One region of the Peribacillus sp. FW305-BF15 genome, then DNA from elsewhere that is predicted to be linked to it. Evidence: riboswitches for the same ligand, from Rfam matches in the RefSeq annotation. Region 1 holds a riboswitch; each other region holds the start of a gene.
The links. A riboswitch is a leader RNA that binds a small molecule or an ion and turns the genes downstream of it on or off. The one in region 1 is predicted to bind cobalamin.
Positions count from the first base shown of each region.

Region 2: another riboswitch for cobalamin. It lies ahead of AC3WLU_RS16390 (YolD-like family protein); the one in region 1 lies ahead of metE (5-methyltetrahydropteroyltriglutamate--homocysteine S-methyltransferase).
Region 3: another riboswitch for cobalamin. It lies ahead of AC3WLU_RS04365 (ABC transporter substrate-binding protein); the one in region 1 lies ahead of metE (5-methyltetrahydropteroyltriglutamate--homocysteine S-methyltransferase).

Region 1 covers NZ_JBYSYV010000040.1:16,787-21,043, forward strand. Annotated here, with positions in the region: gene metE (5-methyltetrahydropteroyltriglutamate--homocysteine S-methyltransferase) at 1-2,187, opposite strand, end outside; cobalamin riboswitch at 2,332-2,523, opposite strand; gene AC3WLU_RS25480 (potassium channel family protein) at 2,760-3,179, shown strand; gene bcp (thioredoxin-dependent thiol peroxidase) at 3,242-3,712, shown strand; gene AC3WLU_RS25490 (aminopeptidase) at 3,724-4,257, shown strand, end outside.
Region 2 covers NZ_JBYSYV010000014.1:124,803-129,059, reverse strand. Annotated here, with positions in the region: gene AC3WLU_RS16400 (hypothetical protein) at 259-600, shown strand; gene AC3WLU_RS16395 (tape measure protein) at 590-2,176, shown strand; cobalamin riboswitch at 2,321-2,506, shown strand; gene AC3WLU_RS16390 (YolD-like family protein) at 2,748-3,086, shown strand; gene AC3WLU_RS16385 (hypothetical protein) at 3,161-3,355, shown strand; gene AC3WLU_RS16380 (phBC6A51 family helix-turn-helix protein) at 3,399-3,728, shown strand.
Region 3 covers NZ_JBYSYV010000003.1:210,654-214,910, reverse strand. Annotated here, with positions in the region: gene AC3WLU_RS04385 (DNA topoisomerase III) at 1-270, shown strand, start outside; gene AC3WLU_RS04380 (hypothetical protein) at 325-489, opposite strand; tRNA gene AC3WLU_RS04375 (tRNA-Arg) at 978-1,051, opposite strand; gene AC3WLU_RS04370 (polysaccharide deacetylase family protein) at 1,282-2,130, shown strand; cobalamin riboswitch at 2,217-2,391, shown strand; gene AC3WLU_RS04365 (ABC transporter substrate-binding protein) at 2,570-3,535, shown strand; gene AC3WLU_RS04360 (FecCD family ABC transporter permease) at 3,498-4,257, shown strand, end outside.

The sequences.
Region 1 (4,257 bases):
GATCCAAAACTGGTCTTTATCCAATACCTTGATGCCCCGTTCAATCATATCGACCATTTCTTCCACTGCCGGCACACGCGGGCTGTGAATATCATACACCCCCAGACCAATGCCTTTTTCATATGTTTTTTCCTCGAATGCGGAAGCGAGCTCCCCATGACTGCGGGATGTTTCGATGGAAATTACATCGGCATCGAGGGAGGAGATGACATCCATGAAACTGTTGAAGTCGCAATAGCACATATGCGTGTGAATTTGGGTTGTATCCTCCACGCTTGATGTGGATATCAAGAATGAATTCACTGCCCAGTTCAAATACTCGTCGCGATCGCTTTTTTTCAATGGCAGACCTTCTCTAAGTGCAGGCTCATCAACCTGAATCATTTTAATTCCAGCAGATTCCAAGGCAATGACTTCTTTTTCTAAAGCGAGCGCCAGCTGATAGCAAACATTCTCCCTGGAAATATCATCACGGACGAAAGACCAGTTCAAAATCGTAACAGGACCTGTCAGCATTCCCTTCACCGTCTTCTTCGTCAGTGATTGTGCGTATACACTTTCCTTGACTGTCATCGGTTCGATGAAATGGATGTCGCCGTAGATGACTGGCGGTTTCACGCAGCGGGATCCATAGGACTGAACCCAACCCTTTTCTAAAAAGACGAATCCGCCTAATTTATGACCGAAGTATTCAACCATATCCGTCCGTTCGAATTCCCCATGAACGAGAACATCCAAACCGATTTCTTCTTGGATTTCGATCCACCTGCCGATTTCTTCGTTAACGAATGTTTCATATTGCTTGGCTGTCCATTCTCCTCTATTGAATTTCCTGCGTGCTTGTTTAACTTCAAATGTCTGCGGAAAGCTGCCGATCGTAGTCGAAGGGAGAAAAGGTAATTTGAAAAATTCCTGTTGTTTTTGGTAACGGTCTTTAAATGGAAGCTGACGGCCGGCGGTCCTGTTTTTAACCTTTTCGACATTGGATTGTACAGCCCCGTGATTTCGGACATTTGAATTGGCTAACGTTTGAATCGTAAATTTATTGACATCGACTTTTTCGGCGATTGCTTCAATGCCTTGATTATTCCCTTTGACCAAAAGTGTGATTTCCTCAAGTTTCTCATCAGCGAAAGCAAGGGCCTCTTTCACTTCTTTTGAAAGGGCGGTTTCATTACGAACGGTCACCGGGACATGAAGCAGGGAACAAGAGGGCTGTAGCCAGATTTGGTCCTCGGATACCTGTTTCTTAAGTGTCTCGATCAATTCGATTTTTTTGGATAAATCAGAAAGCCAAATGTTTTTTCCGTCAATCACACCCGCTGCAAGCACTTTGTCCTTCGGGAAACCGAATGCCTCAAGATTACTTAAATTCCTCCCTTTATCATGTACAAAATCAAGACCGATCCCTTGGACTTGTAATTCGATGACTTCTTGGTAATGTTCCACGGCATCAAAGTATGTTTGTAGCATGATGTTCAGGTTTGGTGCTGCTTCATTCAGTTTTTCATAGAGGTAAGTAACGGTTTGCATATCATCTTTGGAAATGGATGAAACAAGGGAAGGCTCGTCCATTTGAACCCACTTCACGCCTTCTTGCTCCAACTCCCGCAGGATTTGCGTGTATAGGGGAAGCAGTCTCAGGATGATGCCAGGGATTTCTTCTTTATTGAAGCCTTTTGAAAGAGAGAGGAAAGTATAAGGTCCGATCAAAACGGGCTTCGTTTCGATCCCTAGCTTTTCCTTGGCTTCCCGATATGCTGTAAGTGGTTTATTTTCTGTTAAAGTAAGATGTGCCAGTTTTAATTCAGGGACAATATAGTGATAGTTCGTATTGAACCATTTCGTCATTTCTGAAGCGACTTCATCATTGTTTCCGCGGGCCATTGAATAATAAACGGAAAGGGGGACTCTTCCTCCTTCATAAGCTGAATAACGTTCAGGAACAAGACCGAACATGACGGACATATCCAGCATTTGATCATAGAAAGTGAAGTCGTTGACAGGGATGATATCAATGCCCCGTTGCTTCTGTTTTTGTAAGTTGCCTAAACGGATTGCCTTTAGTTGTGCCGTAAATTCCGCTTCATCGATTTTACCTGACCAGTATGCTTCCAATGTACGTTTCCATTCACGATCTTCCCCGATTCGAGGGTAACCCAAACTGCTGCTCTTCAAAATTCCCATCCTCCTACATTCAATTGATCGAACAAAAAAAAGCATTCCTAACCGTCAAAAAAGAAAGTTAGAAATGCTTAAAATAAAGAGGCATGCAAAATGCCGCTTACAATTATAAGGTCCCTAACACCTCCCTATCTCCCGTAGGTTAAAACAGTGTTGTCGAAATAGGCAGGTCTCCTGACTTAGGGAATATCATTAGCGACTGGCCTTCCCGATCCGTTGATCAGTGGCATATTGATTGACGCTAACATTCCCATTACAGTGGCGGGACCGTGCCGGAATTACACCGGACTTCCCTTTTAATCCTAATGAAAATTAGGAACCTATTTCCACATATGAAATTTTGCAAAACCTGCCTTGTTAACTGTTCGCAGGTCAAAGATTTATAAAATAAAAACTATTATAAAAATTTAGACAATCTTAACATATCCGACCAAAAGGGTCAACATGGAAAAAAGATTAGGGAAAGTTTCCGTTTAATGCGTTTGTCGGTGATAAGGCTGATTCCTAAAAAGAATATATTGTTTGGACAGGGAGTATGTATAGAGGGAGTGGCGTTTTGAAATGGGGCGTGGGGGATGACTTTCTACATCTTGATTGCAGGGATCATTTTTTGCATGGTGATGAGCATTCGTACGTTATTTCTTGTTGAGTCGGGAGGAAAGAAGTTTTCTCTTGAGGATATGCTGTGGCTTGGCAATTTATATGCGACGATATTAGTTGGATTTGCACTGATATATTTATTATACGAGCTTCAGAATCATTCGGTGATTCTTGATATGGGCAATCGGTTGGATGGGACTTTCTATGAACAATTGAAAACTTCTTTTTATTTTAGTGCGATGACGATGTTTTCTGTAGGATATGGAGATATAGCCCCGATTGGCATGGGCAGGATGATAGCTACCATTCAGGCCTTCATTGGGTATACACTGCCGGCAGCGTTCGTGATTCGTACGGTGATCGATCTGGAGCAGAAAGATAGGAAGGATAAATGAAAGTTGTGTTTCTTTCGATTATTGGGTACTCTTACCATAATGAAAGAAATGGAGGGTTCAATATGACTGTTAAAATTGGAGAAAAAGCACCTGATTTCAAACTCCCTGCAAACAATGGTGAAATGGTTTCCCTATCGGATTTTAAGGGGAAAAACATTGTATTATATTTTTACCCAAAAGACATGACGCCAGGTTGCACGACGGAGGCCTGTGATTTCCGGGACCATAATGAGCAATTCGAGGAATTGAACGCGGTCATCCTCGGTATCAGCCCAGATCCAGCGGCACGTCATGAAAAATTCATCGAAAAACATGGATTGCCTTTTCTGCTGCTGGCTGACGAAAATCATGAAGCGGCTAAAATCTTTGATGTTTGGCAATTGAAAAAGAACTTCGGCAAGGAGTATATGGGCATTGAACGTTCAACTTTCCTGATTGATAAGGCTGGAAATGTAGTCAAAGAATGGCGAAAAGTAAAGGTTAAAGGCCACGTCGAAGAAGCGCTTGAAACTCTTCGCGAACTCGAAAAATAAGGGATAGGCAGATGAAGGATGAGAGGATAACGAAGCTTGCAGCCAGGCTGGTTCATCATTCGATACAATTACAGCCTAAAGAGAGAATCCTCATACGGGGGCATATCAACACGAAACCATTATTGAAAGAGTTGATTGATGAAATATACAGAGTTGGTGCTTATCCATATGTGGAACTCGAGGACGATGAGATAAGCCGCCACCTGTTACTAGGGAATGTGAAGGAGCAGCTTGATACAGCTTCACAATGGGCCTTGAAGAAATACACGGATATCGATGCGGTCATCATCATCACTGGGGAAGAAAACAATGCGGAAATGACTGATGTTCCCATCGAGAGGCACCGTCTCCAAGGGGAGGCCATGAATTCCCCTACACTTTTTTATGTAAACAACCGACGTTGGGTCTTACTTAATTATCCCACCAAGGCAGCAGCGCAAAAAGCCGGCATGACCTTCAATAAATACGAAGACTTTCTTTTGAACGTATGCACAATGGATTACGGGAAAATGGAGGCGGCTTTGAAGCCGTTAAAACATTTGATG
Region 2 (4,257 bases), on a different contig from region 1:
TTTTTTTTGGACGTCCGATTACCCCCGGGCGTCTTTTTTATTTATCCGGAAATGGCAAATAACACCATTCGCCATTATGACGGGTGTGAAATAGGACGTCGACAGCCGTAGCTCATCGCTGGACACGAATCAAATACGGCGCCGACCTTAACGTAAGTATAGTACGTACGATTCGAGAAATAAAGGTATTAGACGTGATGAACGGACGATTGGCAACGTCCGGAGAGCGTATGCCGCAAATTAAAAAGGGGTGACGAAATGGAGTATCAAGCATTATCACACGCAAGACTGAAACGTTTAATCAGTTTTACGATTCTAGCGCAGAAAATCACGGAGCCAGGACGAACAAAGATATCGAATAAGCTGATAAGCGAGTTAAAAGATTCTCGGCTTGCTTTAATGTCTGCAAAAGACGACGAGCTGGTCGGTAAAATCGCAGCCAACAAACTACTTATTCTAGACGAGCTTATTCCGTATTGTAATGCAGTAAACGAAGGAAACACGCAAGCCGCGCGACTACACTTCGAAAAGGCTCAAAGCATCCACGAGGAAGGAGATCGTTATATGGACGGATTGGAGGTGAACGATAATGGCATTTAATTTAAAAGCAGTCCTTTCCCTTGATGGCAATAAATTCGTCTCAGGAATGGACCGTGCGGAAAAAGCAACGAAGAGAACCCAAAAAGCAATGGATTCGATGGAACGGACAACGAACCGGACGGGGCGAACCTTTAACAGCATAGGCGGAAGTGTAGGATCAATGACTCGAGGACTTGGCGGATTGACTGCCGGACTGGCGGGCGTTGCTGCCGGATTCGCTGCCGTCGAAGGAGCAAAGAAAGTATTCGAAAGTACGGTACTCGAAGCTGCAAAATTTGAGCAGTCGAATATAACCATCGGCGCCATGTTCGACAGCAAAAAGCTATCGAAGCAGTATACGGATATGGTCGATAAATTCGCGGCAAACTCTCCGGTTATGAATTCGCAGGATATGTACGGGAATTCTAAGTCGTTTATTCAAACTTCGAAAAATATCGGGCAACTCGAAAAAATGTGGGATCTCACACAGCGTATGTCCGCAGTCGATCCTATGCAAGGCGTTGAAGGATCAGTTTTCGCTTTGCGTGAGTTATTTTCTGGCGATTCACAGTCGATGGTTGAGCGATTTGAAATGCCGCGGAAAATTATGAACGAGATTAAGAAATTACCATTAGAGCAGCAGCTATCTGCGTTAGATAAGTACTTCAACCGTATAGGAATGACTACAAAGCTTATCGATGACATGGGCGGAACAACGCTCGGATTATGGGCCCAAGTGCAGGAGAAATTCCAACTAGTGCTGCGTGATATGGGTGAGCCAGCGTTGAAAACAGTATCCAATTTCTTAAACAATGCGCTCGATCGGTTGGGTGGAGAGGATATAAAACGCTTTTCGAATATCGGAGCTAAGTGGATTGATAACATCCTAACCGGCCTGACGAACAGCGCAATTAGGGTGTACGACTGGTTTTCCGCGTTGACAGCGTCTGACGAGTTCAAATCGAAAACAAGCCTTTCTGCAAAGGTAAGCTTTATCATTAAAGACGTGTTCGAAGCATTTAGGGATTGGATGGACGGGACCGGTCGAAAACAGTTGGAGAAATCCACGAAATTCCTTATGGAAGTAGCTGCAGCCGGATTAAGCGATGCGCAAGGGCCCATTGTCGACGTAGCTACGGATATCGGCATTGCGATCGGAAAGGCGCTCGGTTCAGCCGCCGGTAAGGAGATCAAGTCCTCTGTTGACGGATGGCTTAGTAATATAAAAATTCCGGGAATGGCCGGTGTACAGATTGGCGGAACAATCGGAAGAAAAATCGCAGAGGCCTTCGGAGATAGTAATCCAGGCACATCGTCGTCGAAAAAGAAGAATACCTACCGCCCAATCGCAGGACAACGGGCGCATAATGGGGGACTTGACTACGTACCTTACGACAGTTATCCGGCATTGCTTCACAAAGGCGAAACAGTACTGCCACGTGAGGAAGCAAATAACCGTAGAAACAGACGCGGTGGCCAACCAATCAACCTAACCGTTAATTATTCGGGTGGCGGTCGAATGGATGAGCAAGAGATGAATCGTTTTTCTGAATTCCTAGTACGGAACATCACAAAAGCAGCCGAAGCAGGCGCTTAATAACGTAGGGGCTCCTTCGGGGGCTTCGTTTTTTTATTGAAAACATTGAAATAAAAGGTTAAATATGGTATGATTTTCATGAAAATGAGTTGTGGATAAATTTTAAAAGGTCGAAATAGTAGCGTTTTATAAGTTTATCTGACTCATAATTATATAAGTAAAAGTGCCAGTGATGGCTGAAAAGGGGAAATCCGGTTAAATCCCGGAGCTGTTAACGCAACTGTAAGTGTGACGAAATGAGTGACGGGCTGTGTTCATCGATACAGTTTAGTGACCTCAAAGTAGGATAATCACGAGTCAGGCCAGACCTGCTTAAAACTTTGATTTTTAAAGTGGAGAGAGGTGAGCGTGTATAGCTATGGATTTTTTATTAGATTTCTTTAATCAGCCTATAATTCAATCGGTACTTGCAATATCAATCGCTAATTTAATTTGGGATTATAAAATTTCTATTAAAATTGAAAAAAGATAAATTATGCCTCGACTTCGGTCGGGGTTTTTATTTTATTTTAAATACAGAACGTTTGTTCGTGTTATAATATCGTTATCCATAACGAAGGGAATGACGGAAATGACAATACGTGACCGCGGAAAACTAAAGTGGGCACCGGCCGCCTTTCTACCGGAATATACGAAGATGCTGCGTGACTTGGACACGGATTATCACCGACAACAAAAGCCGATTATTGACGAGTTTCAATTCGAAGAGTTTGATCAGCGTATATGCTACGCAATGGAATTTAATTTTGCCGTGAAGATTACGAAGTGGGTGGACGGCTTTAATTACGAAATAGTTGGACGCGTACATTACGTTGATCCTATAAAAAGGGAGGTACGGCTTAAAACGGAAACTGACGAAGTGGAACGCGTAAAGATGACGGAGATAATTGCGTTGGAGGTTCACGAATAGAAAAACGGACATAGTGGTTTATATCTTCCCTCCTAGAGAAACGCTGTAAGAAACGGTGTTTAGGAGGAATTAACGTGGAAGAAGAAAAGAAGAAGCCCTTTGAGTATACGATGAAGAGCGGTAATACTACCATAATCATTCATTCGGATTTACTTAAGTTAACAAAAGAAGAACAAGCGCAATGGTGGGAGGATGAAATAAGGAAGGGTAATAAAAAGGTGCTGGCGATAATTGAGGCGATGAGAAATGGTTATAGAAAATACGATTAGGCTGCCCTATTAGGCGGCTTTTATATATTCGAGGAGGAAACGCATGAGGAAACGTAGCAAGCAACCTTCGCAGGTTCCGCCGTTAGATAGGCGTCATTACATGGCGATAGAATTAATGTCGAAGCCGTATTTCGATAAGAAGAAAAATCGTAGACGCTGGCTATCACGTCAAGAAATTGCGGACATAGTCGGAGTATCACGAATGCAATTATATCGCTGGGAACAACGGAAGGACTTCGAGAAGGAGCGCGCCAAGTATTCGAGGCAATGGCTCAATGCGAAATCACCTCGAAATAGTACATTAGTAAAGCAGGCGCTGAAGGGCGACCTTACGTCTATAATCCGCATAATGCAGGCGCACAATCTCTTATGATGGGGTACGGAATCACAACGGTGTCCAATAATCGGAAATTAGCTAAATTCGACTGAATGTGGTTATAAATGCCGTTATATCAACGTTTATCGACGGATATACTTACGCGAAGGGTAGTTACAAAACACCACTTTTGCGTACATTTTTACTGCACGGTGCTCCTGGCGGACGTCGGCCTAAAACGTTTTGAGAACGGTAATATATCGTAAGGCTGCACGGGTTACCTACCGGAGATAACGCGGTAAAACTCAGGGGGTTATCGTATGCAATACGGGCGGATCATCTTGCGGAGAGCATACGGTATAAACTGCGGTATACCAACGATGTATGGATAATGTATAATCCGATAATAATTGCGTTTACACTAACGTAGTAATGGCGCGGTTTGTGATAGGGGAGAACTACCACTAATCTCTATTATGTAAACTAAAGCTAAAGATTTCTGTATTCGAAATACAACGCAATGTATAAAACGAGCGTGCAATTGCCGTGCCAACGCGGATAGATATACGGAATTACCCCGAACACC
Region 3 (4,257 bases), on a different contig from region 1:
CACAAAAAAAGTGTTTCACGTGTAACAAATGCCAGATGCCCGCAATGTCATAAAAAGATGGAAATGCGCGGTCAAGGAGAAGCACAGACATTCACCTGTAAATGCGGTTTTCACGAAAAACTATCTTCTTACAATAAACGAAGAGGTCAAAATAAAAATCAAAAAGTATCCAAAAATGAAGTATCCAATTATATGAAAAAGCAAAATAAAGAAGAGCCGATCAATACTGCATTGGCAGATGCCTTGGCGAAACTGAAATTCGATAAATAAATGAAAAAGGATGGAGCAATCGCTCCATCCTTTTTCGGTATATTCCTGCTTCGACTAAATTTCATTCAGTACGGTGCCATGTAATTCATATTCAAGTGTTTTGTCAGTGTGTGTGTGTTTATCCGAATCTATTCGTATGAGCGTACTGAATGGCTTCTGATCACCCGGACTGAAAATTGCTTCATCATTCTCTGGATTCCATAGGCTGTAAATACTCATGATCGTATCTTCCTCCTTTGGATGAGAAGACTAGTAATTCCCATGCTTGATTATCTTCCAACTCTTCAATTGACTCTAACGCTGATCACCGGGACTAAACACCGCTGCGTCATTCTCTTTGTTCCATTGGCTTCTGATTGTACTCATCATGCACTATCATCTCCTTTGGTGAGAATGTCTTACAGTATTTGTATACCCGGATGGGACAGGTTAAAACATATATTTTAAAAAAAACATGATTATATCCAGAAATCAGTATTTGTATATATCGACGTCATAAATAAGACTTTTTTTACTTTCAAACAGTTGTATGGTTGTTCGCCAATATTTCCAACCTTTATGCATAGTTTTGCAATCAGATTTTATTTCTATAAGACTTGATGAAATAATTCAGCTTTGGGACCTGCGTTTCCCATCAAAAAATCAACAGAAAAAAAACCTGCTACAACACGGAGAAACCGCATTATAACAGGGCTTATAAACTTTAGCGTCCCAGATAGGAATCGAACCTACGACCTACAGCTTAGGAGGCTGTCGCTCTATCCTGCTGAGCTACTGGGACATATATTAAAGTCGACGACTTATTTATTATATTTCTTATAGGCAAACTTTTCAAGCTAATAGCACATACTTATGAAAAAAAATCCTCATGAATGTTTAGTGTGTCGCTAAGTTTTCGTTTTTCCTCTTTTTTTCATTAAATGGAATACTTTATTGATCAGCGGTTTTCTGGTACTATTATACTATAAAAAATTCAGGAGAATGATAGTGAAAAAATATAGAGTGTTAAGGATGGCGGCATTGCTGGGGGTTTTGATTTTACCTGGATGCTCACAAGGGATTTTAGAGGGGATAGGCACAAAGACGGCTGCACCGATTGCGGAAGATGACATTGAAGTGGCCGAAGCGGCTGAGAATGGGACCGGGCAGGATTCGGAGGGGCAAATCGATACGGGAGGCTGGTTAAAGGCCGAGTCCCCGGTCCAGCTTCCGATATTGATGTATCACAGTATTTCTGAAGGGAATGGCCTTCGGGTTCCAAGGGAGGAATTCCGATCACAGATGGCTTGGCTTCGGGAGAATGGTTACTATACATTATCCCCTGAAGAAGCATTCCTCGTTTTAACCGAGAATCGGATGCCAAGTGAGAAGTGCGTCTGGATTACTTTTGATGATGGCTATACAGATAACTACACGGAGGCCTTCCCGATATTAAAAGAACATGATATGAAAGCAACTGTCTTCATGATCGGGAAGTCCATTGATAAAGGTCATCACCTGACTGAAAATCAAATGTTGGAGATGAGCAGGGATGGGATTTCAATTGAAAGCCATACCATCAGCCATTTGGAGCTGAACCGCATGACGGCAGAGCAGCAAGAAGCGGAAATGGTTCAGTCGAAGGTGCTGTTCGACCATATCCTCGACCAGGACACGACAGTGCTTTCCTATCCGGTTGGTCGGTATAACGAAGAGAGTCTCAGGCTGTCAGAAGAAGCTGGATACAAGATGGCAGTCACTACCGAACCTGGGGGAGCTTCAAGCGACCAAGGGATGCATGCTCTGCATCGAGTTCGGATTTCACCAGGGTTATCGATCAATGGGTTTGCGTCGCTGATTGAAAATGCTTCAAAGCATTGAAGGGTGAAGGGGCATTTCGCACTTGTTCAGAAAAATCATATAATAATCGATTCTTACATGGTGTATAATGAAGGCAGTGAAAATTATATACATATGAACGATTTGGTGTCTTAATGACTTAAAAGGGAAGTTGGTGAAATGCCAACGCGGTCCCGCCACTGTATATGGGAGCTGACGGCTGTGTACCACTGTATGAGATATGGGAAGGTGCCGTTGACGATGACCATGAGCCAGGAGACCTGCCAGAATTCGTACACCTGTAACCTACGCGGATGGGAAGGTGTGTGGCAGACCCTAAGAAAGAGTCCGTATTGATATTGTTGCCATGCAAGCATCTTCCGTTTAACGGGAGATGCTTTTGTTTTGGGGGGTATCTTCCAGTATTGGTTTTCTCTGTTAGGTATGAAGAAATTAAATAAAAAGATTGTGGGGAATGAAAATGAAGAAGATTTTTGGTCTGATACTGTTAATGTTGCTTACTGCAGGCATGATGGTAGGCTGCGGTGGTGCTGCTGATGAAGGAAAAGAAAAAGAGCAAACGAACCATGCTCAACACGAGGCTTTCCCGATTACGATTAAAGATGCAAGTGGGGAAAAAGTTACGATAGAAAAAGAACCGAAGAAAATCGTTTCGTTGATACCAAGTAATACGGAAGTGGTCTTTGCACTTGGTTTGGGTAAAAAGGTCGTTGGTGTTTCCGACAATGATAATTACCCGGAAGAGACGAAAGAAATTGAAAAAGTTGGCGGAATGGAAATGAACACGGAGCTGATTGTCTCCATGAAGCCTGACCTTGTTCTTGCGCATGCATCAAGTGCCCATAATTCAAATGAGGGTTTACAGCAGCTTAAGGATGCTGGAATAGATGTGCTCGTAGTCAATGATGCACAAAGCTTTGACCAAGTCTATGAATCTATTGAAATGATTGGAAAGGCAACGGGAGAACATGATAAGGCAAACGAAATCGTTGCGGATATGAAAACGAAGCTCAAGGATATCCAGGAAAAAGCCAAATCCGTAAAGAAAGAGGATAGGAAGACCGTTTTAGTGGAAGTTTCGCCTTCACCGGAAATATACACACCTGGAAAAAATACTTTCATGAATGAGATGCTTCAGATTATTTCAGCGGATAATGCGGCTGCTGAATTGGACGGTTGGGCAAAAATTGATGAAGAGTCGATGATTGCTGCAAATCCTGATGTCATCATTACAACGTATGGTTATTATACGAAAGATGCAGTAAGTGGAGTGAAGGCCCGAAAAGGATGGCAAGACGTAAATGCTGTTAAGAATGGCCAAGTCTTTGATGTCCATTCTGACTTGGTGACCCGTTCCGGTCCACGCTTAATAGAAGGAGTAGAGGAACTTGCCAAAGCAGTCTATCCGAACCAGTTTGACAACTAAATGGGCGTTTGCCTATTTGATTGCGTTGTTGATTTTGTTATTCGCAATGACGATAGGCATTTCCTTTGGTTCGGTGCCAGTTCCGATTCCCGTACTTATACAAATAATCGGCAAGGAGATTTTCCACTTGCCGATTTCTGCCGATCCGGATGTGATGCTTACGAATATCGTGATGAACATCCGCTTGCCGCGGGTGCTGCTCGCTGGTTTGGTTGGGGCATCACTTGCGATCGCGGGTGCGGCTTTTCAAGGACTGCTCCGGAACCCGCTCGCTGATCCTTACACATTAGGTATTTCATCAGGAGCATCGGTCGGCGCCGTATTGACGATATTTTTGAATATATCACTGCCATTCATCGGTTTATATACTCTTCCGGCATTGAGCATCTTATGTTCAGTGCTCACGATGCTCTGCGTACTGACTTTTGCAAAAAAAATGGACCGGTCGATGAAAGTAGAAACGATCATCTTAACGGGAATCATTTTCAGCTCGTTTTTAAGTGCCTTCATTTCATTGATGATTGCGCTGACGGGTGATGAATTAAGACAAATCATCGGCTGGCTGATGGGAAGCGTCTCAATGCGCGGCTGGAATTATATCGTAATCATTTTGCCGTTTTTTATCATTGGCTCGTTGACCTTAATCATGAATACAAAAGAATTGAATGCGATGACTTTCGGGGAAGACCGGGCAAAACACTTAGGTGTGAACGTCAAGCGGC